DNA from 2 places in the Robertmurraya sp. DFI.2.37 genome. Region 1 is predicted to be linked to the other one. Evidence: predicted binding sites of a transcription regulator. Region 1 holds the regulator's gene; the other holds the start of a gene.
The links. Region 1 encodes LexA, which represses DNA repair genes until DNA is damaged. Its sites were predicted from a motif close to CGAACATATGTTCG; they were not measured.

Region 1 (16,095 bases):
CTTCCAGTCAGTACTGCCGCGACAATAACGGCGCTTAGGGGCAACTCCATTTTTACAGCATAGAGAGCTCCTTGAATTGCGAAAGCTGACAAACCGATGGCGTCAAAAAGGTTACCCCATCTTTGCCACACTTTAAGGAGATTATTAAGGAAGAAGAAGACGAGCGTTATCGATAAAAGAGCAACCTGAAAAAAGGGTCCTTGCTCCCATAATGCTGAAACTGGTACACCGATAAGTAGGTTGCGAATCGCCCCTCCTCCGAAAGCAGTTACAATCCCTAATATGTAAACTCCTAAAATATCATAATCTTCTTCCATTGCAATAATCGCTCCGCTAATAGCAAATGCGACGGTGCCGATCATACTCAATACTTCCCAGGTCATTCTTGTATTCTCCTCTAAATGATAAATTCGCCCACTTTAAACAAACAACTTGATTTTATCACGGAGCATGTTTGCAATGAAAGACATTTATTTTTTGCAAAATTCGTGTTCACTCTTCTTTTTTGATATGATGAATTCGAAGTGCATTAGCTCACCTAATATCTAATTCATATAGATGCTTTAAGGACAGGAGGAAATGATTTGTCAAAACAAGAAGCGAGTATTGAAAAAGTGATCATTGTAGGTTGTCAAACAACAGAGGATGATCTTCGCTATCAATATTCAATGGAAGAACTTGAGTCATTAACAGAAACTGCAAAAGGAAAGGTAGTCGCAAAATTAATTCAAAAAAGAGAACGGATTCATCCGTCTACTTACATCGGTAAGGGAAAGGTGACAGAATTAAAGGCATTGGAAGCAGAGCTGGAGGCTGAGCTGATTATTTTTAATGATGAACTGTCTCCAAGTCAAGTGCGAAACCTTTCTGCAGAGTTAGAAGGGAGGATTATTGATCGAACACAATTAATTTTGGACATCTTCGCGACGAGAGCCCGTTCAAAGGAAGGGAAGCTACAGGTGGAATTAGCACAGCTTCAATATCTCTTACCAAGACTCGGTGGTCAAGGGCTTCACCTCTCAAGATTGGGAGCTGGAATTGGGACAAGGGGACCTGGGGAAACGAAGCTTGAAAGCGATCGCCGCCATATCCGCCGTAGAATTGATGATATCAAGACCCAGCTCAGTGTTATTGTCCAGCATCGTGATCGTTACCGTGAAAGACGAAAGAAAAACAAAGCGTTCCAAATTGCACTGGTTGGCTATACGAACGCAGGGAAGTCGACCTTATTTAACCGCTTGACAGAAGCTGATTCATTTGAAGAAAATCAATTATTTGCAACGCTTGATCCAATGACTCGAAAAATGATTTTACCAAGTGGGTTTGGCACTCTTTTAACAGATACGGTTGGCTTTATCCAAGATTTGCCTACAACGCTTATTGCTGCCTTCCGTTCAACGCTTGAGGAGGTGAAGGAGGCTGACTTAATTCTTCATCTCGTCGATATGTCCAGTGAAGATTATTATCAGCATGAGCAAACGGTCCATAAACTATTGGTGGATTTAGAAGTTCAGCAAATTCCGCAGCTAACGGTTTACAATAAAAAGGATCAGCAGCACGGTGATTTTGTTCCGACGGCAAAGACCGAAACAATCCTAATTAGTGCGTTTGATGAACAAGATCGCATGCGATTAAAAAAACAAATTGAACAGATTGTATTGCAAGCAATGGAATTTTACCATGTAGAGGTTCCATCAACAGAAGGAAAGCTGTTAGCGCAACTTAAGAATGATACCATACTAAGAGAGCTTCGTTTTCATGAGGAAAAACAATTATACGTATGCAAAGGCTATTGTTTGACAGATCATCAAATACTTGGCCAACTTTATCACTATTCGATTAAGTGAAATGATATTTGATATATAGAAGGAGAACAGCATGTATCAGCAATTAACATATGGCAAGCAGTTAGAAAAAATCATGATAGAAGTAGAGGAACAAGTGCAGGATTTGCATCAAGAGATTGACGAACGAATCGATCGCAATCAATTTCGAGTGCTTTCAAGTTTTCAGCATCATCGTGTAAGTGACTCGCATTTTATTCCATCAACCGGTTATGGTTATGATGACATTGGTCGAGATACATTAGAGGATATTTACGCAGAGGTATTTGGTGGTGAGGCTGGGTTAGTTAGACCTCAAATCATTTCAGGAACTCATGCCATTTCCATTTCCCTCTTTGGAGTACTTAGACCTGGTGATGAACTTCTTTACATAACAGGAAAGCCTTATGACACACTCGAAGAAATTGTTGGTATTAGGGGAAGTGGAGTTGGTTCGTTAAAGGAATATGGGATTTCTTATAACAGTGTTCCTTTAACAGTAGAAGGGGATATTGACTACCCGGCAGTTAAACAAGCGATGAAGCCTAATACGAAAATGATTGGTATTCAGCGCTCTAAAGGCTATGCGAATCGTCCTTCTTTTACAGTTGAGCAAATAAAGGAAATGATTGATTTTGTAAAAAAGATTCATCCGAAAGTCGTCGTTTTTGTCGATAATTGTTACGGAGAATTCGTGGAAGAGCTTGAACCATGTCATGTCGGGGCAGATTTAATGGCTGGTTCATTGATCAAGAATCCCGGCGGTGGCCTTGTTAAAACCGGCGGTTATATTGTCGGCAAAAAAGAATGGGTCGAGGCTTGCGCTTATAGACTTACGTCGCCTGGGATTGGGAGAGAAGCAGGGGCATCCCTTTATAGTCTACAAGAAATGTATCAGGGCTTTTTTATGGCGCCGCATATCGTTGGGCAAGCTTTAAAAGGAGCGATCCTTACCGCAGCCACGCTTGAAAAGCTGGGAATGAATACAAATCCAAAGTGGGATGCCGTGCGGACGGATTTAATCCAGTCTGTCCAGTTTGATGAACGAGAGAAGATGATTGCTTTTTGCCAAGCGATTCAATTTTCTTCTCCTATTAATTCTCATGTAACGCCATATCCGAGTTATATGCCTGGCTATGAAGATGATGTCATTATGGCAGCAGGCACGTTTATCCAAGGAGCGAGTATAGAACTTACCGCTGATGGACCGACCCGTCCACCATATGTGGCATACGTTCAAGGGGGATTAACATATTCACATGTCAAAATAGCGATTTGCATCGCACTAAATCATTTATTAGAAAAGAAGCTCCTGAGTATTGATGAAAAATAATAGGTAAATAGCTCAAAAGATCAAAGAAAAATAATATTTAAAAAAATCATGTAATATAACCTAACATCTGTTGACAGAAAACCTAACATTAAATATAATAAAAGCATGATAGAAAGGTGGAGAGAAAATCGCATGAGCGGAAGTGAAATTCGTCGTACGATGCCACTATTTCCAATAGGAATTGTGATGCAATTAACTGATTTAACTGCTCGGCAAATCCGCTACTATGAGGAACACCAATTGATTTCTCCGGCGCGAACAGAGGGAAATAGGAGAATGTTTTCTCTTAATGATATTGACCTTTTGCTTGAGATTAAGGATCTTATTGACCAAGGAGTTAATCTTGCTGGAATTAAACAACTTTTTGCTGTGAAGGAGAAAGAAGTAGTAACTGAGGAGATGGAGAAAGAAGCTAAAAAAGTAAGACGTGAATTATCTGATGATGAATTGAGGAGGATTTTAAGGGCTGAAATGATGCAAGCTGGTCGTTTCAATCGTTCTTCCCTTCGTCAAGGAGATATGTCTCGCTTTTTTAAGTCATAAAAGCTTTTCCTAGCATGTCACTAGTTGGGAGAGGCCAACAAGAAGTAAAAATAGGGAGGAAGTAGAATGGCGAAGTTTACTAAAGATGATATCAAAAGAATGGCGAGTGAGGAAAACGTAAAGTTTATCCGCCTGCAGTTCACTGACATTTTAGGAACAATCAAAAATGTGGAGATTCCTATCAGTCAGCTCGAAAAAGCCTTGGACAATAAAATGATGTTCGACGGATCCTCTATTGAAGGATTTGTTCGAATCGAAGAATCTGACATGTATTTATATCCTGATTTAGATACATGGGTCATTTTCCCTTGGACTGCTGAAAAAGGAAAAGTTGCACGCTTAATTTGTGATATTTACAATCCAGACGGCACTCCATTTTTAGGAGATCCACGTAATAACTTACGACGTATCTTGAAAGAAATGGAAGAGTTAGGCTTCACTGACTTCAATCTGGGACCAGAGCCAGAGTTCTTTTTATTCAAGTTAGACGAAAAAGGAGACCCGACTCTTGAGTTAAATGATGCCGGTGGTTACTTCGACCTAGCTCCAACTGATTTAGGGGAAAACTGTCGCCGTGATATCGTACTAGAATTAGAGGAAATGGGCTTTGAAATCGAAGCTTCTCACCATGAGGTGGCACCTGGTCAGCATGAAATTGATTTCAAATATGCAGATGCAATCACTGCATGTGACCAAATCCAAACTTTTAAACTAGTAGTAAAAACGATTGCTCGTAAGCATGGTTTACATGCCACATTCATGCCAAAACCATTATTCGGTGTTAACGGCTCTGGAATGCATTGCAACGTATCATTGTTTACTAACGGTAAAAATGCATTTTTTGATACAACTGGAAACTTAGAGCTCAGTGATACCGCACGTCAATTCATTGCAGGTATCATCAAACACGCACCAGCGTTTACAGCAGTAACAAACCCAACAATTAACTCTTACAAGCGTTTAGTACCTGGATATGAAGCTCCATGTTATGTAGCATGGTCTGCTAGAAACCGTTCACCATTAATTCGGATCCCTGCTTCTCGCGGTCTAAGCACTCGTGTTGAGGTGCGAAGCGTTGATCCATCAGCTAACCCATATTTAGCAATGGCTGTTCTTTTAAGCGCTGGTCTAGACGGCATCAAGAATAAATTAACTCCTCCAGCTCCTGTTGATCGTAACATTTACGTGATGTCAAGAGAAGAGCGCATTGAGGAAGGAATTGTAGATTTACCTGCTACTTTAGCGCAAGCATTAGATCAGCTTAGAGCAGATGAAATCATGACTGCTGCTCTTGGAGAACATATTTTAGAACATTTCTTAGAAGCAAAAGAGATCGAGTGGGATATGTTCCGTACACAAGTCCATCCATGGGAAAGAGAGCAATATATGCAAATGTATTAATGTTTATAGCCTTTGGCGCTCTGAGCGTCAGGGGCTTTTTGTTTGTGAAAAAGAAACCATGGGCTTGGCCTTGGGTTCCAAAAAGCTTACAGCGTGGTATTAAAAAACTCTTCCGTAGTGCCGATAAATTAGAATTTATTAATATTATGAAAGTGGAGATTAAAAATGGTTAACCAGTTATATTTTCATTTCAAGTTGAACCTATAATACAAATGGTGGTGTTTCTTTCAAAAGGAGAAGAATTGAAGTATAGGAACAGAGTTGGCGTTGTAGCATTAAATTAAAATACATATAAATTTTAAGACCTAAGCCGTACATTAAATTAGACCTTAGGGATATAGAAAGAGTTATCTGTATGTGCTAAATTGTAGTTGTTGTAATTGTAATGTATGTTATTTTAAAGGAGGGAATCTGTGAAAAAAGAAATACGTATTTCAGAAAAACTATTGTTGGCTGGATTTAGTTTTATGTTTTTTTTTATGATCGTACAAGATTGGGTTCCTTTAGGTTCATTTAATGACGTTCAAGCCATTAGAGAAGCAAATTCATATAATGAATTAATCACTGTTACATTGATTAATGTAGGGCAAATTTTAATATTAATGGGCTTGTTAGTTAAATTCATGGGAAAAAGGTATCCAATCTGGGTTAAACTTTGGCTAATAATCCACCAGTTATGTATTTTTGTTGGAGTGCTAATATCCTGGTGGATTCCTTACTTATTTGGGTATGGTGCAGAACAAAAAGTCGAAAGATATAATCAAATGTTTGGAGATACCCATTCTTTCCTTCCAGTAATGAATGGAATTGTTCCAAATACGCTTCATTTCCTTTTTCATATCACTCTATTATTCGGTATTATTATCGTGCTTTATATTTCCTTTACCTCTTCAAGAAACACGAAAAATTATAATAACAGTTATTCTGTAAATTAAACTAAATGCTTCTTTAATTTTTCTTATAATTAACCACTAGTGTTGCATTACTTTATAAGACTACTTTTCTTCATTTTCTAGTGTTACAGTTGTTCATCCATGAGAAAAGAGAGCAATATCGCAAAAGTATTAATTAGTAAAATCCTTGATAGCATTATTGAGGGTTTTTGTTTTGACTTGTAATATTTAAAGAAGTAAAAATCGAAATGATGAGTGAGAGGAGAGGATATCACTGATCAATAGAAAAGTAAGATTTGAACATTCTCATTTGGATCATTCAAACGAGAAATCATTTTTTTAGGTTTTGTTGTATATCGGTGTTGATTTTAGGCTCATTCCGTATGAAACCTTGGTTTCACACGGAATGAGCCTAAAATCCCTTTTTCAATAATATGTTTAATACAACCTTTAAAAAGACAGAACAAGTAAGGATTAGCTTACGTTCTGTGTGTTATTATGAAATTACTAGAACATTCTCTTTATATTTATAACAAGGAGGAAGTAAGTTGAAAAAAATGATCTGTACTCTTTTGTTAACAGCATCTTTTTTCATTTTTTTAGGACAAGAGCAAGGATATGCAATGGGTCATAGAGCTGGCCCAAATTTTGAAGAGCAGCTTTTTGAGGAGAGTAAAATACGAGCAGCAATCTTGAGAGAGATCCGAAAAATTTATGAGCAAGAAGGATTAACATCAGAAGAAATTAAGAAAGATGGTTATTATCACTTTAATGATGAGCAATCAGAGGTAATCATACAAAGAGTAAAAAATTTCGAAAATACTAATTTAGGAAAAAAGGTTGATAATGCAGTCAATAAAATCCTTGAATTAAGAGATAAGGATATTGAAATCAAAGTAAAAAATGTTGATAAAAGCTATGATGAGTTGGTTGGATTGCAAGATGAGATAATTCAGTATACAAAGGAAATGGGAATTAATGGGGCGATATCTCTTTTTGAAGATAAAAGTATCATTGAATTAGCAACAAAAAATATTACAAGTTGTCAGAAAAAGTTTCTTGAAAAAAATTACGGAGATTACATAAAAATAACTGCTGATTATGAAGAGCCCTTTGAAGCTAAAAATAATGCATTTTCCCAAGGATTTGAAAGTGTAGAAAGAAATAGTGGGAGTGCAATTACAGATAATTATTACAATCTATTAGGAAATGTCACAGGGGAAGTTGATCATTCGACTGTGCGTTCTTGTATACCGGGTTTTGAATCGGTGAAAGCAGGTTATTCGCTGACTTTTGCTCCTTGGGTAGATGTGCAATCTACGTTTGGTTTGAGTCGGTACACTTTTTTAACCAATTAAGCCTATTTCCGCTAAACTATTTAAAAAGCGCCCAATTGTGCGCTTTTTCCTTTGATCAAAACAAACCCGAGGATAGGTGATATGTGATGCCTAACTGGAAAGAGATTGAACGATTATAAAATTTTCGAGAATGAGGGTCTTTCAATGGAATAAATGACCGTATTGATCTGCGCAATTCGCAATTGATTGTGCTTTGGGGAGCGAATCAGGCATGGAGCACGATGGGAAGCGTAACATACAACTATCTTCGGGATAAATGCTCATTATCCTTCAGTCAGCAAAGTCACACGCTTGAGTTAATCATTTTTTTAATGAGGAGATGCCTCTGACGGGATTCGAACCCGTACTCCTTTCGTAAGCATAGGCTAGGGGAGAACACGCTTCCCTACGGATTTTCACCGGCTAGGAATTTCACCTGCCTCAGCTCATTTGCTTTTCGGTGCTTCTGAAACCCTTGCCTTGCGACCCGGTTCTACAATGTTTTCCGGCGCTCTTCCCTTCTAGAGCTACAGAGGCATTTCATAAATTATATTCAATATTTTATGAAGCATCAATATAAACTTTATTAGATAAGCTTTATTAACAGAATTGTTGATAAAACGATTTTTGCCTCATTTCGTGTGATGCTTGGTCTCGCACGCTTTTCCGTTAAACTGAAAGGTTTTTTGACAGGCATCTGTTTTTTTGATGCGTATTAAATGGTAATATGCAAAAAACAAACCCCTGAAATATCATTTTCAGAGGTGAGATTTACTTAGGTGATAATCGTTGTATCGCTTGTTGGCGCAAAGTTTGTGACAACTAGGACGACTGGAGATGCTGCTTCAATTGTTGAACCAGTAGGAACAGTAATCACTAATTGTCCTACACCAGTAGCACCTGGCGTGTAGGCAATTAAGTCATCCATTTGCAGCACACCATTTATATAAACATTAATGTAGCTATTGTCAGCCGTTAATTCTGGAAGTGTGTCTGCAGCTGCTCCAGTGTCAGTCCAGAAATCCTCAACCGCAATCGTTAAAGTACCATCGCCAGTAACTTGTTCTGCCGCTTCAGTGAAGAATCTTTCAACAGTTGGAAATGTGCTAATCGTCGAAGTTGCGCTAATTGCTAGCTTCATAATCTGCAGGGGCAAGGTAACTCCTCCTTTCCAAGTTTTTACTATATTATGCCTGTTGTCATTTATTGACTAAACTTACGTATAGATAATGTAAGACCAAGCACATAATCTCGACCTATTTATATAATGTTGAAAAAGGCATGTATCGTGAGCATAAAGGAGGAAAGAAAAGGTGACATCTAAAAATTGGGATCGCAATCATTTTATCAAACCCTTTTTGACCATTCCGTTAATTCCTCCTGTCATCTCCTGCCATCATCTTCCTAAAAAAGTGGAAGTATACGAATACTACACAGTTTCAGATGGAGAATCAAAATCATACAAGGAAGTAGATGGAATTCCTGAATTAGGGAAGCAGGTAATTCTTGCCCCCTCGCAAGTATCATATATGAATCTTTTTATTAACGGAGTGTTGCAGCCGAAGGACTGCTATGCAGTGCAAAAAGGAGAAATTACATTAAAAACAGAAGACGCGCCCCCGAAAGGCGCCCCGGTAATTTTGCAAATGTTCAAATTTTAATGATTGAAAATGAAGGATAAGAAAAATTAATCGTTGTCTTTAGTAATCATTTTTTAGTTCTTCTTGTCGGAACCTATCAGTTTTTAGTTAACCTATAGCGGATAATATTGCTAAACTTTTCTGAGTTACTTTTTAGTTTCCCTCGTTTGTTTTATCTCCACTCTCTTAAGCAAATATTCTGTTTGCAAAAAAGTAAAAAGAATAAAAAGGGGAATGAAAAGAAGAATGAGTTTGCGATGCCAATTTAAGTTATATTTCATAACAAGAGAAGAAGAGAGTAAGCTCATTAGAAATTGAGAAGTAAGAGTGCTCATATAAAAATCCTTTCAAATTTTTTCTTTTAATATGAGGCAAATGAAGAAAAATTATTCAAAAGGAAAAAAAAGCAGGTTAACCTGCTTTTACGAGATTGATAAGCTCAGTGTATATGACGGTAAACACCGATAACCTTTCCTAAGATGGAGACGTTTCTCAAAATAATCGGTTCCATCGTTGAGTTTTCAGGCTGTAAACGAATATAATCTTTCTCTTTGAAGAAGCGTTTTACCGTTGCTTCATCGTCTTCAGTCATTGCTACAACAATATCTCCATTACTAGCGGATTGCTGTTGTCTAACAATGACGTAGTCACCGTCCAAAATCCCAGCTTCGATCATGCTTTCTCCCATAATTTCTAGCATAAATACATGTTCGTCGTCTGCGGCAAAGCGCTCAGGCAATGGAAAGTATTCCTCCACATTCTCGATTGCCGTAATCGGTAGTCCGGCTGTTACTTTTCCGACAACGGGTACATTTACTACTCTACTTTTTGGAATATTGGCTTCTTCATCAGCTTCTAAAATTTCAATCGCACGTGGTTTCGTTGGGTCCCGGCGGATGAGTCCCTTGCTCTCGAGTCTAGCTAAATGCCCATGAACAGTTGAGCTAGATGCGAGGCCAACAGCTTCACCGATTTCTCTTACGGATGGTGGATATCCCTTTAGCTTGACCTCGTCTTTTATAAATTCAAGAATATCTTGCTGTCTTTTTGATAGCTTTACCATAGTACACACCTCGAATTCTATTTCTTGCTTTGATTATAGCATGTATTTCCAACTGATACAAACATAAGTTCGAATTTTTGTTGACTGGAAACAAGTGTTCGTATTATAATGTGATTAACAACGAACATATATTCTTAGTTTGAGGTGTGAAAGATGAAGAAATTATGGAATCAATATTGTTATGCAATTCTATTAATTGGTTTGAGCTTTGTACTTGCATTAGTGTTGGCTGAAAAATCGCCTACTCCTATAGAGGAAGATTATTTAACAATTAAAGTAGAAGAAGGGGATTCCTTATGGCAGTTAGCCAAAACGTACGCAGACGAACATCAGCTTTCTCCTGCCGAGTTTATCAAGTGGGTAAAAAATGCGAATGAAATTGATGAGGCGATCTATGTAGGAGACTCCATCGTCATTCCGGTTAAGAAAGATGGCTTATATATTGCGAGCAGCCGAGAAAATGAATAGAGACCATTCAATGAAAGCCATTATTTACTGCCGTGTTAGTACAAATAAGGATACTCAAGAAACATCATTAGCAAGGCAGGAAGAAGAATTATTAAGCTTAGCTCAACAATATCAACTTGACGTCATTAAAGTGATAAAAGAAAAAGCGAGCGGCTATGATTATGAGCGTGAAGGCATCTTTGAACTTCTTTCTCTCATTAAAGAACAAGATGTGAAAACTGTTCTTATTCAAGATGAGACAAGGCTAGGAAGAGGCAATGCGAAAATCGCCTTGCTCCATTGCATTATGAAAGAGGGAGTCTCTCTATTTACGATTGCTCATAACGGAGAACTGCAAATCTCCGAATCGGATTCAATGGTTTTACAAATTGTCGCAATGGTGGAAGAATACCAAAGGAAATTACATAATAGTAAAATTAAAAGAGGTATGAGGCGAGCTGTTAAAGGTGGTTATGAACCCCAAAGAAACCTTAAAAATCATGGTTCCAACAGCGGGAGAGAAAAGCTGGAGGTACCGGTAGAAGAAATCATCCGCTTGCGCAGAAATGAGTTGACTTTCGCTGAAATTGCCGCGACATTAAGAGGATTTGGATATCCTGTCTCGAAAGCGACCGTTCATCGTAGATATAAGGAATATATGGATGATGCTAACAAGCAGGAAAACTAGGCTCTTTGCTTGTAATCACTTATAGATTCTAGTAATATGAAATTTACTTAGTTTGAGCATAGAATGATGAAACGAATATTATGAAGAATCTATAGATGTAACAAACATAAAAAGGAGCTTAATTATGCTATCAAAAGAAAAGTTGGCTAGAATTAATGAATTAGCTAAAAAGGCGAAACAGTCAAGCTTAACAGAGGAAGAAGCGAAGGAGCAAACTGCACTAAGAAAAGAGTACTTGGAAACTTTCCGTTCTTCAATGTTAAATACGCTTAAAGGTGTTACAATTGTAGATCCGAAAGGGAATGATGTTACCCCCAAAAAACTTAAGGAATATCAAAAGAGAAACAAAATGCATTAATTTTTTGAGGAATACAATGAACTGTATTCCTTTTTGTTATGGACACATAGATTGGATACGAAAGTGGCAAAATAGGAACAAATTGGACTTTTTTGTTGAGAAAACAAATCGTCCGCTATATATTTAATAAGTAGAGTGGATTTCATTCTGTTTAGAAATGATAGATATATGAGGTAATCAACTGGTTGATTATTATCGAAATTTCACTTAGGTTAGGAATAAATAGGAGGGATAGAATAAATGTTTGGACAAGTTGATGCATTATCGGTTAACGCAATAAGAACATTATCCATTGATGCGATTGAGAAGGCGAATTCAGGGCATCCTGGTATGCCGATGGGAGCTGCCCCAATGGCATATACACTTTGGACGAGATATATGAACCATAATCCGAAGAATCCACATTGGTTTAACCGGGATCGGTTTGTATTATCTGCTGGCCATGGTTCCATGCTTTTATATAGCCTTTTACATTTGTCAGGCTATGATCTTACCATCGAAGATTTAAAACAATTCCGTCAGTGGGGAAGCAAAACTCCAGGACACCCTGAATATGGTCATACTCCAGGAGTGGATGCAACAACAGGGCCGCTAGGTCAAGGAATTTCTATGGCTGTTGGGATGGCAATGGCAGAAAGACATTTGGCAGCTGTATATAATAAAGATAATTATGAGCTTGTTGATCATTATACATATAGTATTTGTGGCGATGGTGATTTAATGGAGGGAGTTTCAGCTGAAGCCGCTTCATTAGCCGGTCACTTACAACTTGGTAAGCTTGTTGTGCTCTATGATTCAAATGATATCTCTCTTGATGGTGATTTAGATCGTTCATTCTCAGAAAGCATTGAGAAAAGATTTAAATCATATGGATGGCAATATATTCGCGTTGAAGATGGAAATGATCTTGAAGCGATTGCAAAAGCGATTGAGGAAGCAAAAAGTGATCAAACTCATCCAACGATGATTGAAGTTAGAACGGTTATTGGCTATGGTTCACCAAACAAATCTGGTAAGTCAGATGTTCATGGTGCTCCTTTGGGCGCTGATGAATTAAAGTTAACAAAGGAAGCCTACAAGTGGACATTTGAAGAGGATTTCCATGTACCAAATGAAGTGTACGAGCAATTTAAAAAGCTAGTTGCTGAAAATGGTGAAAAGAAAGAAAAAGAATGGAACGCTCTTTTTGCTTCATATAAACAAGAATATCCAGAATTAGCCGTTCAATTTGAGACCGCTAATAATGGCGATTTGGTTGAGGGCTGGGATAAGGAGCTGCCAGTTTATGAGGATGGAAAGAGTTTAGCAAGCCGCGCATCTTCTGGTGAGGCTTTAAATGCCATTGCGAAAAACCTTCCATATTTAATTGGGGGCTCTGCTGATTTAGCAGGTTCAAATAAAACTACGATTAAAGGTGTTGGCGATTTTACACCTGAATCATATGAAGGAAGAAATATTTGGTTTGGTGTTCGTGAATTCGCAATGGGGGCAGCGATGAACGGAATGGCTCTTCATGGAGGTTTAAAAGTATTTGGCGGAACATTCTTCGTCTTCTCTGACTACTTGCGTCCTGCTATTCGTTTAGCAGCTCTAATGAATTTGCCCGTTACTTATGTATTTACACATGATAGTATTGCGGTCGGCGAAGATGGACCAACACATGAACCGGTTGAACAGTTAGCTAGCTTACGGGCAATGCCAAATCTTGATGTGTTGCGCCCTGCTGATGGAAATGAAACAGCTGCTGCATGGAAGCTTGCCGTAGAATCGACTACCCGTCCAACGGCCCTTGTACTGACACGTCAAAACTTACCTACATTGAATGGTACAGCAGATAAGGCGTATGAAGGTGTATCGAAGGGGGCTTATGTTGTTTCACCTGCTAATACGGAAACTCCTGATGTACTTTTACTTGCCACAGGCTCAGAAGTATCACTAGCGGTTGAGGCGCAAAAATCCTTACAAAATGAAGGAATCCATGCTTCTGTTGTAAGCATGCCTTCATGGCATCGATTTGAACAACAAACAGAGGAATATAAAGAAAGTGTTATTCCTAAACATGTTAAGAAACGCTTAGGAATTGAAATGGCTACTTCGCTCGGATGGCATCGATATACTGGTGATGAGGGCGATGTCTTGGCGATTGATCAATTTGGTGCATCTGCTCCAGGAGAGAAGATTATGGAAGAGTATGGCTTTACAGTTAAAAATGTTGTTGCGCGTGTGAAAGCATTGCTCAATCAATAGAAAGAATAGTTCCTTTTAAAATGGCTGATTCGTTATTTGCGAATTGGCCATCTTTTTTTCATTAAGAAAGATGCATGATTTTCAATCGTTTCGACAAAAAAAGCGGAATTTTTCAACTATTTAAGACAAACATCCGCTCTAATTTTTAATATAATAAAAGAAAGGATGTGAAAGAAGGAGGAGTTATGGTTGAGAAGTTATCAATTATACATAATTACAGATGAATTTGCCTCCCATTATTTAGGAAGAGAGTCTATGTTTTTTCAACTTTTTAAAGAATATGAATCAGCCTTTGGAGAATTATATTCGATCATTACTAAACAAATTATTTATATTACAAAGCCAATCCCTAGTATTCGACTCCATCAATACATTCAACAACAATTGCAAAATACCGCTGGTTATTCGTTTGAGAATGGGATCTATCAAGTTTCTTATGGCAAAAGCAGCTTCGCTAAACTAGAAATTTTTGATCGCTATTTAACCATTAATGCCAAAGGTAGTTATGAAGCAGAAACATGTTTTTTTGAAGTGTTACGGAAAAATGAAGGGGCTTTCTTAGCGATCGATTTATTGAATAATCGTTATGGTTGGTTGAAGCCTATAAAGGAACGGAAATTTGTTTAAGCAAATAGCTTTTTTTAAATGATCAACGTCTTTTGTATGTTAGCCAAACGATTAATAATGATTAAATTTCCGAAAACCTTTCATAAAGGTAGGAAAATTTGGTGCAAATATTGTATAATAGCCTTTGGTCTAGTACACTGTATGATAGACAACATGAAGGAGGAAATAAAATGGTTTGGTGGGGATATCTACTAATCGTAGTTGCTCTACTTGGTGGAGTAGCGTTAGGATTTTTCATCGCTCGTAGATATATGATGAGCTACTTAAAGAAAAATCCGCCAATCAATGAACAAATGCTTAGAATGATGATGATGCAAATGGGGCAAAAACCATCCCAGAAAAAAATCAATCAAATGATGGCTGCGATGAACAAGCAGCAAGGAAAATAAAAGTGCTTAGAATCACTGTCATATCAACGTTTATCATTTGATGGAGAGCAATTATGAAGGTGAATTTTTCCTTTTTTCTAAGTGAAAAAGGTGAATCCTTCATCAGATTTTTTAATCATAATTGCTTTATTTTTCTTATTTTAACCAAAAGACTACTTTTACTGCGAAAACTTAAGCAGGAAAGGTGGTCTTTTTTGTGTTATTGGAAGATGCAATTAAGAAACACCAGTATCATTGTCAAGAAAAAGGATCTATGGAAAAAACGATGAATAAGTTAACAAGCTAAGTCATTTTTATCGAAAAAGAGGCATCATAGAACTAGAGAGTGTTACTCTCCATGATCTAATCTAAGAATGAATGAAAACATGATAATGTTAAAAAATTCACTCTTCCTTTTTGTTAATCTAAAAATGGCATATCTATTAAGCTTAAGGATCGAAAGTTTAAAAAGTAAATTAGATTTGATACGTTGATTTATTACCTGACTACTTTAAAAGAAGTGTTGAAGAAGAGAGGCTAAAGTACCATTTTCAATTGGTGCGTCATTTAAGAAAAAAGACATGCCCTACTTGTAAATGAAAGAGAAGAAGATACCAACAAAAACCCCATTTTAAAAATTGAAGTGTTCTAAAAGTTAGACACGGTTATTTCATCAGGCGACTTGGGTATAATAAGTTCGGTATTCCACCGGACTCATTTTTAATTTTGTCTTCATCGGTTTCGTGTTGTAATATTCGACATATTTTTCTAGCTCTTTTTTAAAATGCTCCACACTTTTAAATTCCTTCAAGTATAGGAATTCGGATTTCATAATCGCAAAGAAGTTCTCCATGACAGAGTTGTTGTAAGAGTTTCCTTTACGAGACATACTTTCTACAATTCCTCTTGGTTGAAGTCTTTTACGATACTTCTCCATTTGGTAGTGCCAGCCCTGATCTGAATGCATGAGTAGCTGGTCCTCTGGTAAGCGTTCTAAAGCATTTTCTAACATGTCAGAGACAAGGGAATATGTTGGTTTAGAGCCCAATTGTATAGGTAATAATTTCTCCATTAAATAAGTCTAAAACAGGTGATAAATAGAGTTTCTCTCCAACTAATTTAAATTCCGTAATATCTGTTACCCATTTTTATATGGGGCATTTTGCGATAAAATTGCGATCTAAAATATTGGGGGCAATTTTACCAACCATATCTTTATACGATTTATACTTTTTCATACGCACTAAACACTTTAAACCTAACTTCTTCATGAGGTGTTGAATCTTTTTGTGATTTACTCTGTGACCTCGGTTCGTAAGCTCATCTC
Region 2 (16,095 bases), on a different contig from region 1:
CGAGCGGCGATGAAGTTCAGAAGCAAGCTTAACCCGCTGCGCCTCTCCACCAGACAATGTGGTAGCCGGTTGTCCCAACTTAATATATCCTAATCCGACATCATATATCGTTTGCATTTTCCGTTGGATTTTCGGAATGTTCTCGAAGAATTCTAAAGAATCTTCTACAGTCATTTCCAAAATATCGGATATGCTCTTTCCTTTATATTTTACTTCCAACGTTTCCCTGTTATAACGTTTCCCATGACAAACCTCGCATGGAACGTATACGTCAGGGAGAAAGTGCATTTCAATTTTAATAATTCCGTCACCGCGGCACGCTTCACAACGACCGCCTTTAACGTTAAAGCTAAAACGACCTTTTTTATATCCACGCACTTTCGCTTCATTTGTAGCTGCAAATAGATCACGAATATCGTCAAATACACCTGTATACGTTGCTGGATTTGAGCGTGGAGTTCGGCCGATTGGCGATTGATCGATGTCGATTACTTTATCTAAATGCTCGATCCCTTTAATCTCTTTATATTGTCCAGGTCTTGTTTTAGCCCGATTGAGCTTTTGCGCGAGCGCTTTATGCAAAATTTCATTTACAAGCGTACTTTTACCTGAACCTGAAACACCTGTAACCGCAATGAACATTCCAAGCGGAAACTTGACGTTTACATTTTTCAAATTGTTCTCTTTCGCTCCCTTAATTTCTAGAAAACGGCCATCATCCTTTTTTCGTTCAATGGGAAGCGGAATGAATTTTTTGCCTGATAAATATTGCCCTGTGAGAGATTTTGCATCCTCCATCACTTCCTTTGGCGACCCAGCAGAAACGACCTCGCCACCGTGTACACCTGCACCTGGTCCAATATCAATTAAATAGTCAGCGGCAAGCATCGTGTCTTCATCATGCTCAACAACGATCAGCGTATTGCCAATGTCTCGCATATTTTTCAGCGTTCCAATGAGCCGATCATTATCCCGTTGATGCAGACCGATTGATGGTTCATCTAAAATGTAAAGAACACCAGTCAAACGGGAACCGATTTGAGTGGCTAAGCGAATTCGCTGCGCCTCTCCACCAGACAAAGTACCAGCTGCCCGATTAAGCGTTAAATAATCGAGACCGACATTGATGAGAAATCCAAGTCTTTCCCGAATTTCACGGAAAATGGCATTGGCAATTTGTTTCTCTTTTTCTGTTAATGTAATGCCATCCATTTTGTCATATGCTTCTCTTATTGACAGAGAAGTTACATTTGCGATGTTCTCCCCATCAATGAGAACAGCTAAGCTTTCTTTCTTAAGGCGTTTGCCCTTACAAGTTGGGCAAGGCTGCTCCGCCATGTATTTTTCCATCTGTTCACGAATATAATCGGAGCTTGTCTCTTTATAGCGGCGTTCCACATTGCCGATTACACCTTCAAATTGAATGTAGTTTTCACGAATTTGACCAAAATCGTTCTCATAACGGAAATAGATTTTATCTGCCTCTGAACCGTAAAGAATTTTTTCAATTTCATGCCCTGGTAAATCCTTTACAGGTGTGTTCATATCGATTCCGTAATGATTACAGACCGCTTCAAGCAATTGCGGATAATATTGTGAACTGACTGGTTCCCAAGGAGCGATTGCCCCTTGCTTTAAGGTAAGATCCCAATTGGGAATAATTAGTTCTTTATCTACTTCAAGCTTCGATCCTAAGCCGTCACAATCTGGACAAGCCCCAAACGGACTGTTGAAAGAAAACATTCTCGGTTCTAGTTCACCGATTGAAAAACCGCAGTGCGGGCAGGCATGATGTTCACTGAATAACAGTTCTTCTTCCCCAATCACATCGATCAGTACCTTGCCATCGCCAAGCTTTAAGGCTGATTCCAATGAATCTGCCAGACGGGAGCTGACTCCTTCTTTGACAACAATGCGGTCAATGACGACTTCAATGGAATGCTTCTTATTTTTATCAAGAGAAATTTCATCGCCAAGATCATACATCTCTCCATCGATGCGAACACGGACATAGCCCTGTTTTTTAATATCCTCAAGCACTTTGACATGGCTGCCTTTTCGGCCAGAAACAACGGGCGCAAGGACTTGGATCTTTGTCCGCTCCGGATATTCAAAAACCCGATCAACCATTTGCTCAATCGTTTGTGATGAAATTTCAATCCCGTGATTTGGGCAAGTCGGTCTGCCCACCCTTGCAAACAACAAGCGTAAATAATCGTAGATTTCCGTTACGGTTCCAACCGTAGAACGGGGGTTACGGCTCGTCGTTTTTTGGTCTATTGAAATCGCCGGTGACAGCCCTTCAATGGTGTCGACATCAGGCTTATCCATTTGTCCTAAAAATTGTCTCGCATAGGCAGACAATGACTCGACATAGCGACGCTGCCCTTCAGCGTAAATGGTGTCAAAAGCGAGAGAGGACTTTCCTGAACCAGAAAGTCCCGTCAGTACAACAAGCTTGTCTCTCGGGATTGTGACATCAATGTTTTTTAAATTATGGGCCCGAGCTCCTTTTACAACCAATTTCTCCATTGCCATCGTTTCGTTATCCCTCCGCTTTTAACTCTAAAATTAAATCGCGCAGCTCTGCCGCTCTTTCGAAATTAAGGGCCTTTGCCGCTTCCTTCATTTCTTTTTCCATCTCTTCAAGCACTTTTTCCTTTTCTTTCTTCGTTAAAGAACCAAGCTTTTGCGCCGGTGTGTACTCTTCTGTCTCTTCAGCAACAAGCGTCGCTCGAATCGCTTCACGAATATCCTTCTTGATGGTTGTCGGCGTAATACCATGCTTTTTATTATATTCTTCTTGAATGGCACGACGCCGTTTTGTCTCACTAATTGCCAACTCCATCGAATTCGTGATCCGGTCAGCATACATGATGACATGACCATTCGAATTACGAGCAGCCCGGCCAATTGTCTGGATGAGAGAGCGCTCCGAACGGAGAAAGCCTTCTTTATCCGCATCCAAAATGGCCACTAGTGAAACCTCAGGAATATCTAATCCTTCACGGAGAAGGTTAATTCCGACTAAAACATCATATTTTCCGAGGCGAAGCTCGCGAATAATCTCAATCCGCTCTAAAGTTTTTACCTCTGAATGTAAGTAATTGACCTTAATGCCAATTTCTTTTAAGTAGTCCGTTAAATCCTCGGACATCTTCTTCGTTAAAGTCGTGACGAGAACGCGCTCATTTCGCTTAATACGCTCCTGAATTTCGCCAATCAAATCATCAATCTGTCCTTCGATCGGCCTTACATCAATCGTTGGATCAAGCAGACCTGTTGGACGAATGATTTGTTCGACCATCTCAGGTGTGTGCTCCATTTCATATGGACCAGGCGTCGCTGAAATATAGACAATTTGATTAATATGCTGTTCAAACTCTTCAAATCGCAATGGGCGGTTATCCATCGCTGAAGGCAAGCGAAAGCCATGATCGACCAGCACTTGCTTTCGCGCTTGGTCGCCATTATACATTCCCCGAACCTGTGGCAGCGTCACATGAGATTCATCAATGACTATTAAAAAGTCCTCTGGGAAATAATCGAGAAGTGTATATGGCGTTGAACCAGACGGTCTTAATGTTAAATGTCTTGAATAGTTTTCAATCCCTGAACAAAAGCCCATTTCTCTCATCATTTCAAGATCATAACGTGTTCTTTGCTCCAAACGCTGAGCCTCAAGGAGCTTATCATTTTCTCGTAAGTACTTTAAACGTTCCTCTAGCTCTTTTTCAATATTTTCAATCGCTACCCTCATTTTTTCCTCACGGGTTACGAAGTGGGATGCTGGAAAAATTGCGACATGCTCTCTTTCTCCCATAATTTCACCAGTTAAAGCATCCACTTCACGAATCCGATCAATTTCGTCACCGAAAAACTCGACTCTTAAGCAATGCTCATCCTTTGAAGCAGGAAAAATCTCAACCACATCTCCTCTTACTCGGAAGGTACCACGTTGAAAGTTGATGTCATTGCGCTCATATTGTATATCAACTAATCGTCTCAGAAGCTGATTGCGCTCGATCTCCATTCCCGTTCTTAAGGAAAGGACCATTTCCCGATACTCTTCTGGCGAACCTAAACCATAAATACAGGAAACACTGGCAATGATGATGACATCTTTTCGTTCAAACAAAGCGGATGTTGCCGAGTGACGAAGCTTATCTATTTCATCATTAATACTTGAATCCTTCTCAATAAATGTATCAGTGGAAGGAACATATGCCTCTGGCTGATAATAGTCATAATAGCTGACAAAGTATTCAACAGCGTTATTGGGGAAAAAGTCTTTAAATTCACTATAAAGCTGTCCTGCCAACGTTTTGTTATGAGCGATGACAAGGGTCGGCTTATTCACTTCCTTAATGACATTGGAAATCGTAAATGTCTTCCCCGTTCCCGTAGCTCCTAACAAGGTCTGATGCTTCTTCCCCGCTTTTATCCCCTCAACAATTTTTCGTATAGCTTCTGGCTGATCCCCTTGAGGTGAATATTTCGAAACCAATTCAAACTGATCCTTCACACAAAAGCCTCCTTCTCCACTCAATCCGATAAACTCATATTCCCATTCTACCACAAACATCCAAAAACTAACCAACAATATACGAACGGATATTCGTTTTTTTTACTTTTGGAAATAGCTTCATTCAAAATCGGGAGTTTGAGAGAGGATTTTACCCGTTTTTGAGTGGGGATTGCAGGTGGTTTAAGTGGGGTGATCTGTACGAAAGAAAGTGCAGGGGAAGGCTGCGTGTGCTTTCGCGCTGATTACGTGGATCTTGCTTTGATTGTGCGTGTTTTAGCTGGGGTTACACTGGTTTCTTCCTTGTTTGCGCGCATTCTTCTCAGGATTGCACTGATCTCGCTTTGATTGTCCGTTCTGTACGAGATTACACCGATGCCTACCTTGTTTGCGCGCCGCTATGAGTCAGAGTCTCAGAAGTTGTAAAGCAAATTTCGCCGCCGAGACAGCAGCGCAAATGAAAACGACCAAGGATTTGTCCGTTTCCGTTGGTCGCGTTCATTCTCATATTCGCATTAAATCTTGAATTTCTTAATTGCTTCATCCATTTGTTCAGATAGTGTTTGTAAAAGGTCCGTTGATCTTTTGATATCGTTGAAAATATTCATTTGCTCTTCGGTTGAGGCGGCAACCTCGGTTGAGTAGCTTGCGGATGCTTGAGATAATTGGGCGACTTCGTCGATGGAAGCAGATAGCTCTTCTGAGGCTGCTGACATTTGTTCCGTTGTTGCTGTCACTTCTTGGAGTTCTTCGTTTACTTTTTGAATCGCCTCAAAGATTCCTTTGAAGGTAGCACCGGCTAAATGGATGGCGTTGACCCCGAGTTCTACCTCATTGATGCTATTATCCATTTCTGTTACAACCTGTAATGTCGTGTGCTGATACTTGGCAATTAACTGTGAGATTTGTTCCGCTGAATGCTTGGATTGCTCGGCCAACTTTCTTACCTCGTCTGCTACAACCGCAAATCCCTTGCCATGGTCCCCTGCTCTTGCTGCTTCAATTGCAGCATTAAGAGCTAATAAGTTGGTTTCATCGGCTATATTAGAAATTACTTTTAAGATGAGTTCCACTTCTTGCACCTGTTGACCCAATTCCTTTGTAACATTAGAATTTTTGGAAACCGTCTCCTGAATCCTATCGATTTGATTCATGACTGTCGTTAATTCTTCGTCTCCACGTTTAACTTTGTTGATCATCTCTTGTGATGATTCTGCTACATGGCTTGCCGATTCTGCGATATTTTGAATTCCCTGCGCCATTTGTTCAATGGCGATTTTCGATTCATTCGTCTTCTGGAGTTGCGTTTGATTACCGCTAGCCACTTCTGCAACTGCCTTTGAAATCATCGTACTGGCTTCATTTACATCAGAAACATTTGCATTTAGATGTTTTGCTGCCTCCATTAGCTTTATGGAAGTAGCAGAAATATTTAAAATGATCTCTTTCATATTTCGAATCATGACGCTGAAGGCGTCTGATAAAACTTTCATTTCTCCTGAACTACTGCTGCGCTCACCTTTCATAATTTTGTCAGCCTCAACTAGATCACCTTCTGCAATCACATTAGCTGTTCTCGTTAATGATGGAAATCTTTTCAGCATTCGGTTCACATACAAAAATAAGGCACCACCGGCAATGGCAATGGCCAAAACGTTTACTCCGATAAATAAAGGCAATCCCTCCTTATTCACTGTATTCTGGATAGCCCCGACCGCTCTGGCATCAATATCCACTCCTAATATTCCGATTACACTGCCGCTGCTGTTGGTAATCGGGACGAACGCTGATAGGTAATCCCCATATTCAGGATCGTGAACGATTTCCGTATGACTCACATTTCCATCAAGAACCGGTTCGATATCTTCGTAAGTTGTTGCCGTAGTTGGAGCGCCAATTGATGAAGAAATCTCTGAGTCCCTTGGCAGACCATCGATGTACATCATTACATTTTTGTCATCATCCACTGCTAATGTGTAAACATAAAACGAACCGGTTTTTTCACGTAAATCATTTAATAGTTCCCGTAGCTCCCAATAATCATCATTCTCTGTTTTGGTTGCTAGAAACTCTTCATATTGGTTTACATCAATGAAACTAGCAATATTTTCTGCGGTTTGTATACTATAGTTTGAAATCGTTTGCTCAACTGCTTTAGAAGTATTCTGAATCAAAATAATGATCGTCATGACTAGAATAAAAACCATGACAATCATTAATGACCATGTGATTTTCGTGCCTAGCTTCGTTTCTTTTCGCATCATTCATCACTCATCTCCGTCTCTTAAGCGAGATTCCATCAATACCGACTATTAAGAGCTCTCCAACTGAAAATATTGCTGATCATGAATGGTCATTTTTTTATAGTTAAAAGATAGGATATTATTCTTTTTTAAGTCATTGATCACATGACTAACTGTCTCTCTTGAGGTTCCTGAAATATTGGAGATATCCGTTGTCGTAATTGGACACCTAAGGGTAACTACATCCCCTTCCTGACTGCCCAAATCCTCCATCAAGTAGCTAATCGTATGAATAACTCGTTCAGTTGCATTTGAGTTCGTCATTTTTTGCAGCCTTGTTTCATGTAATCTTAAAATCGAAGATAGTTCACGAACAACATGTAGGAGATGCTTTTTACTTCGCTTCACTGTATCTTCAAAATAAAAGGTTGGCAAATATAATAATTCCACATCTGTAACAGCAATCGCTGAGTAATGATAATCCGGATCTGAAAAAAGTCCGCCATAAGGAAATAGTGTATTTGGCTTAATATAATCTGAATACAAAAGGGTCGCGTCAGAATTGTTCTTTTCAAGTTTGACAAATCCATCCACTAATAAATAGATTCTTTCCCGAGGATCGCCGGCGGTGAACAGCAGCTGTCCTTTCCTATAGGTTCTCCAGTACACAAATGAGCTTAATTGGATTAATTCTTTCTCAGAACTATGGGAAAACACTTCAAAGCTCTTTAATAATTCAACAATGTTTTCTGGTTTCATCTATACCCCTCCTCATTGTTGTTACAGTGATGTATAACCGGCTCTACAATTCTATTATATATAGTAAAGGAAGCTCTCAACTTACCGTTATATGGCAATTTTCGAACATCCATTCAGCATTTTTTGCGGATAACCCCGCTTTTTGTTTCATCCTAAAATAGAGTTTCTTTCTCAAGCTAAAAAGAGCAAACTGGAAAATGGAGGAGGACTTATAAATGGGTGGATCGCCTAAAGAGACCACTAAAATAGCAGTCTCCTAAGGCTCGAAAATCTAGTGCATAACCAGTTCTTCTTTCGCAATAATATGTGTCCCTGCTCCATTAGAAATGGCATCATAGGCTTGAGTCAGGGAAGTAATAATCGTTTTTCGGCCGCATCTTGATTTGGCAAATTCAATAGCTGCTTCTACTTTAGGCAGCATGCTTCCTGGTGCAAACTGTCCATCAGCAATATGTTTTTTTAACTCCTCCACTGTCACCTCATTGAAAAATTGCTGGTTTGGCTGATTGAAATTGATCGCTACGTTAGGAACAGCCGTTAAAATCAGGAGAATATCAGCATCAACTAATTCTGCTAATTTTTGTGAAGCAAAATCTTTATCGATAACCGCCTCCACTCCTTCAATTCCATCTTTTCCTTTAATAACTGGGATTCCTCCACCTCCACCTGCTATGACGATGTCTCCATCAGCCACTAGTTGATTGATAATTCGATACTCTAATACTGCTGTCGGCTTAGGTGAAGGGACAACCCTGCGCCAACCTCTGCCGGCATCCTCCTTAAAGATAAAGCCTTGCTCTTTTTCTAGTTTCTTTGCCTCTTGTTCTGTATAAAAAGGGCCAATTGGCTTTGTTGGTTGGACAAATGCTGGATCATCTTCCTCTACCAACGTCCTTGTCACTACTGTTACCACATCTTTTTCAATCCCATTTTCTAAAAGGGCTTTATCCATCGCATTTTGCAGCCAGTAGCCGATCATGCCTTCACTCATGGCACCGCATGTATCGAGGGGAAGTGCAGGCGTCGTTTCTGACTCAGCAGCCTTCTGTTGAAGCAATAAATTTCCGACCTGCGGACCATTCCCGTGGGTAATAATTAATTTATGCCCATCTTCAATTAACTTCACTAATTCTCGTGCTGTACGGATACAGGCTTGCTGCTGTTCATCAGCAGTTGCCCCATTCCCAGTTTGAATCGCATTTCCACCTAGAGCGACAACAATTTTTTTTGACATAATACGATCCTCCCGACCTCTACAATTCGAAATTCCGGCTTCTAAAAATGATGACATGTTCAAAGAAGTCTAGCCTTTAAAACAATACAGAAATACTCATAATCGCCATCACTACAACAGTCAGAATAAGCAGTAGCTTCCATACATGCTTAAGGTAGACGTTGTAAGGGATACGAGCTATTGCGAGCGCTCCCATAATAACAGCGCTTGTTGGAGTAACAAGGTTGACAATTCCGGAAGCACTTTGAAATGCTGTAATGACAACATCCCGTCCTAAACCTGAAAACTCCGCTAACGGAGCCATAATCGGCATTGATAAAGTGGCTAATCCAGAGGTTGACGGAACTAAAAATGACAAAGGTAGATAGAATAAAAATGATAGATTGGTAAAGACAACTGGCCCCACATCGGCCAATAGCTCTTCGCCCCAATGGAGCACTGTAGCTGTCATTCCCCCATCATTCATCACGATGGAAATACCGCGGGAAATGCCAATTATTAAGGCAACGCCTAGTAGATCCTTTGCACCATCAACAAAAGTATTAATGTACTCAACCTCTCCCATTTTATAAACAAAGGCAATAATAATCGAAGAAAACAAGAATAATAAAGTGAGTTCTCCAAACCACCAGTCTCCTAGCGGAATGATCGAACCTAATATTTTTCCAATAACAGGAATTCCCAAAATCGCATTATTCATATTTTCAAAGAATGGAATATCGAACTTATAAGCCCATGGAATTACACCAAGAATCATGATCACAAACGTGATCGCAAATATGGTTAATACGGCTTTTCTTTTCCCTGTAAGCTCAAGAACCTCTTCTGATTGCCCTTTAAGGAAATGCTTTTCGTTATCCTCCTTCATGTCAGCTACAAGAGATTTCAGCGGGTCATTTTTGACTCGATTCGCATATCTCATCACGAAGGCAATCGTTATAGCTAGTCCTACAATGAGAATGATCAAGCGAAGCAATAAACCCTCACCAATCGAAATTCCAGCAAAGCCCGATGCAATTCCGGTAGCAAAAGGATTCATGGTCGATCCGAGCACACCGACACCGGCACCTAAAGCGATAATGGAGACAGCGGTCAGAGAATCGTAGCCAGCTGCAATTAAAATCGGAATCACAAGCGGGTAGAACGCGATCGTTTCCTCCGCCATTCCATAAGTTGTTCCTCCAATTGCAAAGACCGTCATTAACACAGGGATGAGCCAAATTTCCCTTCCCTTTAGCTTTCGGACAATTCGACCTATGCCTGCATCAATTGCCCCTGTTTTTACTACAACACCTAAAAAACCTCCAATAACAATAACAAAAAATGCAATATCTTGAGCATCAAAGAAACCTTTTATTGGTGCATAAAGAACCTCCCAGGCGCCTTGCGGATTTTGCTCCGCTGGTGAATAAGTGCCTGGAACCGGTTCAAAGCTTTCGGACCCTGGGTCTTTGTTTTCATATTCACCGGCTGGTACAACCCAAGTAAGCGCAGCAATGGCGATGATGATCAAGAATAAGATCGTGTAAGCAGTAGGCATTTTAAATTTTTTCATGTTCAAGCCTCCTAACACCTATTTAATTTTCCATATAGAACGATGTAGCTATGAATGTTCCTTTATTTACTTAGCTCATAGATCGCTAGTGCATAAATTTCCATAGCCTTGAACATTTTTTCTAACTCTATATATTCATTAGGCTGGTGCTCCACTTTTTCTTGATCTGGAAATATCGCTCCAAACGCAACACAATTATCGATCGCTCTTGCATAGGTTGCACCACCCGACGAAATCGGCACTGACACCGTATCACCAGTCGATTTTTGATAAACCTTCATTAGAGTTTGAATTAGCGGGCTATCGGTAGGAACATAGATCGAGTCCAAAAAATCAACCTCTTCGTATTCAAGCTGATACGGTTTAATCGCTTCTCTTAACCGATCTACTAACTCATTTTTATTAGCCGTTACAGGAATGCGCATATCCACTGACAAAACCTCTTCATCTTGAAGCGAAATTTTCCCAATATTAAACTTAAGTGGCCCTGATACTTCATCTTGAACATCCCCAAAAATAGCTCTGGCATAAACATCTGTACTTACCTTTTCATAGACAAAATCAATAACATTGGAATGGACATCTATTTCATATAAAGCAATGCATAAACGCGTAATTGCATTAATTCCTTCCTCAGGCACTTGAGCATGAGCTGGCTCTCCTAAAACGGTCAGTCCAGCTGCTTGTGGAACGTATGCAAATCCTAATTCACGGAGCTTCTCTTCAAGCTCCTTCTGCTTCTCGCCACGATAATGAATACTGCTTGGCACCGCATTGAAGGCCTCCCCGCCATTCACGCGCAAAGAAGTTTGATTTCTCCCTTTTAACAAAAACTGAAGTAGTCCTTTTTCTGCATATACGAGTGGAAAAATGGCATCAGGTGTAAAGCCCATTGTCGGCCATTCCTCTTGTTCACGATAACGTTGCATACATCTCCACAGCGTTTCTTCATCGGTCCCAAAGATAATCCGAATTCTCTTATGAAAAGGCTTGTGTAAATTCATTAATGCCTTTACCGCAAAGACTGTGGCTAGTATCGGTCCTTTATCATCCTGTGTTCCTCTTCCATACATATTGCCGTTTTGAACAGTGGCTTGAAATGGCGGATAGCTCCACTCCTCCATCCGTCCTGCCGGCACGACATCTAAATGCCCAAGAATTCCAACCATTTCCTGCCCACTTCCGACCTCTGCATAACCGTAATAGCCAGCCGGATCATAATAAGTTCGAAAGCCCAATCGCTTGCAAATCGCCAACGCTGTTCTGAGCGCTTCATTAATTCCACTGCCAAAAGGAAAAGGAGAATCATCCTCATCTATGACACTTTTAATCTTGATCAACTTTTCTAACGAATGAATATAATCCGCTTTTAATCGTTCAATTTCTTCACTAATTTCATGATAATCATTCATGGGATCACCTTATTTCAGGTTTATTAACCAAGGAAAGGAAAAAACCTTTCCCTGGTCATGAAAATTACCCTAATGTCGCAGCCATTACCGCCTTAATCGTATGCATGCGATTTTCCGCCTCATCAAAAACATGAGAATGCTCGCTCCGGAAAACCTCATCTGTCACTTCCATGGCTGTTAAACCAAATTTTTCATAGATTTCACGGCCTATTTGCGTTTCTAAATCATGGAAAGCAGGCAAACAGTGAAGAAACATGACATTATCATTTCCAGTCAACTTCAGCATTTCCATATTTACTTGATATGGCTTTAATAGCTCGATTCTCTCTGCAAATTTATCTTCTTCACCCATTGAAACCCACACATCCGTATAAATAACATCAGCACCATCAACGGCCTGGGCGATGTCCTCCGTTACGATGACTCGCCCATTGGACTCTTTCGCCACTTCCTTCGCATAATTCACAATCGTTTCATCTGGGAATAGAGAAGCTGGTGAACAAATGCGGACATCCATTCCTACCTTTGCCCCACCGATCAATATGCTGTTGGCAACGTTATTGCGGCCATCGCCGACATAGACAAACTTAACTCCTTTAAGATGCCCGATATGCTCCTTAACCGTTAAAAAGTCTGCCAATATTTGCGTCGGATGGAATAAATCCGTTAAACCATTCCACACAGGAACACCAGAGTATTTCGCCAGCAATTCCACGGTCTCATGACTAAAGCCTCTAAATTCAATTCCGTCAAACATTCTTCCCAATACTTTGGCAGTGTCTTCGACAGATTCCTTTTTCCCAAATTGAATATCTCCTTTGCCGAGGTATTCTGGATGCGCTCCTAAATCAATGGTCGCTGTTGTAAAAGCACATCTTGTCCTTGTCGAAGGTTTTTCAAACAATAAGGCGATATTTTTTCCTTCCAAATATTTATGGGGAATTCCCTGTTTCTTTTTCACCTTCAACTCTTCTGCAAAGTCTACTAAATAATTAATCTCTTCCTCAGTAAAATCACGTAATGCTAAAAAGCTTCTTCCTTTTAAATTTGGCTTCTTATCAGTCAACATAATCCTCTCCACCTTTTTCAAAAATGTCTGCTCGTTTACTAATGTATAAAGATGAATAACAGATGCCATTTTTGTCGATTAAATATCTTCTCTCATAATTGGCATACTCATACAACGAGGACCCCCACGGCCTCTTGATAATTCCGAGCTCGGTACCTCTATCACCTCTATGCCGCTTGCCCTTAACAGTTCGTTCGATACATAGTTTCGGTCATACGTCACAACAACTCCAGGCGAAATCGCAAGAGTATTCGAACCATCATTCCACTGCTCACGGGCAGAAGCTATGACATCTCCGCCACCGCACGGAATAAGTTGAATTTCATCCAGCCCTAACACTTCCTTCAAACATTCTGTTAAGTTACTCCGCTCCGTAATTTTTACATGCTCTGGGTCTTTGCCTTTTTCAAGAATATAAATTCGCATATTTCCGTCAGGCCCTTGGATAGCTGGGTGGATCGTGAATTTATCGTAGTCCACCATCGTAAATACCGTATCAAGATGCATGAATGCCCGGCTCTTAGGAATTTCAACGGCAACTATTTTGGTAATGTCACTTTGACGTTTAAAAAGGTTGAGCGCCAATTTCTCTATCGCTCGCGCAGAAGTGCGTGCACTAACCCCAATCGCAACTGTACTCTTCGAAAGAATCAGTTCATCTCCACCTTCAATAGCGAATTCATAATCCCGGTTAAGCCATACAGGAACATCGTGCTTTGCAAAGCGTGGATGATATTTAATAATATATTCCATGAACATCGATTCTCTCCGCCGTGCTCCTTCTCTCATGCGATTAATAGATAAGCCGTTGCCAATCGCTGCTGCCGGATCACGTGTGAAATATAGATTAGGCATCGGATCTAAATAAAACGGATAATGGTCCGCCATAAACTCGTATAAATGAGTTTTCTTTCCTTCCTCAATTTCAGTTTTCATGACCCCTGCGATCATTTTGTCGACCATTTGATCGGTCGGGAATGAAAGCAAATATTCCTTTAAAGTTTCCCTTGCTCCATTTACGTTCGACTTACTCTCCGCTAAAAATTGGTCAATGAACTGGAGGCGAATCTCTTCCGAACTTAAAACTTCCGTCAATAAGTTTTCTAAATATAGAACCTCGACACCACGGTTCTTTAAAGCGTTTGCAAAATAATCATGTTCCTTTTGAATTGTAGGAAGATAAGGAATATCATCAAATAACAATTTGTGTAAAAACTCTGGAGTTAAATTTTCTACTTCTTTCCCTGGACGATGAAGTAAAACAGTCTTTAATTCGCCAATTTCAGATGTTACGTGAATCGGATGCCTCATAATAAAACCTCCTTCATTTCCTATAACATTTTGTATGGATATCCTTTACACTTTTCATGATAAAGGGTTTATATTTCTAAAACTGTGGTCGTCCTTGAACATTAGTTGTGAATTATTTCACAAAAAATATTATACAAAACTCAACTATTTGTATATTTTTACAAAGAAATCGCTTTCAACATTATTTTCTCTGTCATCGTTCTACTTTTTCCTGCATATTTCGAGAATATTTTCAGATCGCGGCTTATAAAATAAATATATTCTGACTATTTATTACAACAATTCAATAAAAAAGGACGATTATTCCTTATGATCGTCCGAACACATTTGCTAAATTGATCGTTCTAAACAAAAATGACGATCTCCAATTGGAAACCGCCTTGTTAAGTAAGCGAGTCTATATTTTTATAAGCTTGAGTTTGCCGTTTCGATGCCGACGTATTTAAGGAGACGGTCATGCAAAATGATCGCATCCTCATCAGAGCAGCAAATGATTAAGCAAGTATCATTTCCACAAACCGTTCCTAGCATCTCTGGCCATTCAATTTGATCCAGTAGCGCACCAATTACATGGGCGTTACCTGGGCTTATTTTAAGGACGATAAGGGGACCGACCATGCTTAATTTTTCAAATACTTCAACAAGTGAACGTTCAAGCCTTTCATGTGGCTTATAATTAATATCTCCAACCAAGCTGTAGCGAAAGCTCCCAGTGTTTAGAGGAATTTTAATTAGATTTAACTCTTTTATGTCCCTCGAAACAGTTGCTTGAGTGACCTTCATCCCCTTTTCACATAAAAGTCTAACAAGATCCTCTTGTGTTTCAATTTCATGCGTACGAACCAGTTCTCTAATAAGGTGATGCCTTTGGCCCTTTGACATGTGAATACACCTCTCCTGTAAAAATCGAGTCAATCTTCAATTTGATTGTACATTGAACGTTCCTCTTTTTTTACAGAAAAAGTGTCGATTCTATTACAGATCTTATCACTTAGCTTCGTACCTTTTGCGCCATCCGTTGAGCATACCAAAAGCCCGTTGTTAAAGAGAAGGCATCAATGACAATGAGCAAGAAAGAGTTAGTATAACCTTTATAAACAGACGCCGTAATAAGCGCAACCGTTAGGATCAGCCCTATGTAGCGATTATAGGTTACTCTCGTAAATAACACGACAAGAATTCCAGGTAAAAGGAGTGCCATTACTACTTTCATTAACACTATCTACACCTTCTTCACATTAAATACAAAGTTACTAAACTAAGAATAGCTTTTTTCAATGTGATAGGCAAATAGGCTAGTGGAAAATTCACCGGCCACGCCCACCTTTAGCTTGTCAAAAAAGCCAACTGATTTCCTTGAAGAACGCTGGATATGATTGAAACTTCCCTCATGCTAAAAGGAGCATATTATGGAAGATTGGCTCAAGCTGATCCCGCTCTATTTCATTGATAATGAATTCAAAGCCATATTCATAGAAGCCATCTTCTTCAGATTTCCAAACATTCCTGCCAAAAAATTTGACTTCCTTCCCCAAAATTTGTGTCGTTATGAGAACCACAACATCTTTCTGCACCGGTAAACTACTATTTGCTCTATAATTGAGTCCGCCGAGGCTTACATTCTTAATGAGCACTTTAGAGTAGCCTAATTTCACTTCCTTATTTTTAAATTTCACAATCGTCATCTCTGCAGATAATGGTGTATGTAATTGAAATCGCTCATATTTTCTGCGATTTTCAACTTTATCAGCTAACATATTTGTCTGTTGTGGGGTCATAAACTCTCTTCTTAACAACTGTTGAAGCTTCATTGCTGGAACGGGTTTGCTATATATATACCCTTGGATCTGCTGACACCCTTGCTGTAATAGGAAGAGAAGCTGTTCCTTCGTTTCTACACCTTCTGCAACGATATGAATACCAATTTCTTTTGATAAAAAAATCAGACTTTTAACAATCGCATCATTTGCCGTCTGTAACGTTATTC

Region 2: a site for LexA is predicted at 4,608-4,621, ahead of uvrB (excinuclease ABC subunit UvrB). Genes of this name have one in related genera too.

The regions. Positions count from the first base shown of each region.
Region 1 covers NZ_JARGEJ010000050.1:16,338-32,432, forward strand. The annotation lists gene PZE06_RS19990 (trimeric intracellular cation channel family protein) at 1-383, opposite strand, end outside; gene hflX (GTPase HflX) at 585-1,847, shown strand; gene PZE06_RS20000 (methionine gamma-lyase family protein) at 1,879-3,156, shown strand; gene PZE06_RS20005 (MerR family transcriptional regulator) at 3,289-3,699, shown strand; gene glnA (type I glutamate--ammonia ligase) at 3,766-5,100, shown strand; gene PZE06_RS20015 (hypothetical protein) at 5,145-5,273, shown strand; gene PZE06_RS20020 (hypothetical protein) at 5,514-6,035, shown strand; gene PZE06_RS20025 (hypothetical protein) at 6,542-7,351, shown strand; gene PZE06_RS20030 (DUF4183 domain-containing protein) at 8,106-8,486, opposite strand; gene PZE06_RS20035 (DUF4183 domain-containing protein) at 8,644-8,991, shown strand; gene lexA (transcriptional repressor LexA) at 9,410-10,033, opposite strand; gene yneA (cell division suppressor protein YneA) at 10,187-10,501, shown strand; gene PZE06_RS20050 (YneB family resolvase-like protein) at 10,512-11,168, shown strand; gene PZE06_RS20055 (DUF896 domain-containing protein) at 11,293-11,526, shown strand; gene tkt (transketolase) at 11,767-13,773, shown strand; gene sirA (sporulation inhibitor of replication protein SirA) at 13,963-14,400, shown strand; gene PZE06_RS20070 (YneF family protein) at 14,571-14,789, shown strand; partial or broken gene PZE06_RS20075 (IS3 family transposase) at 15,442-16,095, opposite strand, start outside.
Region 2 covers NZ_JARGEJ010000055.1:1,030-17,124, forward strand. The annotation lists gene uvrA (excinuclease ABC subunit UvrA) at 1-2,538, opposite strand, end outside; gene uvrB (excinuclease ABC subunit UvrB) at 2,546-4,525, opposite strand; gene PZE06_RS20720 (methyl-accepting chemotaxis protein) at 5,041-6,789, opposite strand; gene PZE06_RS20725 (Crp/Fnr family transcriptional regulator) at 6,838-7,527, opposite strand; gene arcC (carbamate kinase) at 7,799-8,764, opposite strand; gene PZE06_RS20735 (YfcC family protein) at 8,838-10,316, opposite strand; gene PZE06_RS20740 (M20 family metallopeptidase) at 10,379-11,728, opposite strand; gene argF (ornithine carbamoyltransferase) at 11,793-12,797, opposite strand; gene arcA (arginine deiminase) at 12,876-14,108, opposite strand; gene ahrC (transcriptional regulator AhrC/ArgR) at 14,514-14,990, opposite strand; gene PZE06_RS20760 (CsbA family protein) at 15,100-15,321, opposite strand; gene PZE06_RS20765 (EAL domain-containing protein) at 15,497-16,095, opposite strand, start outside.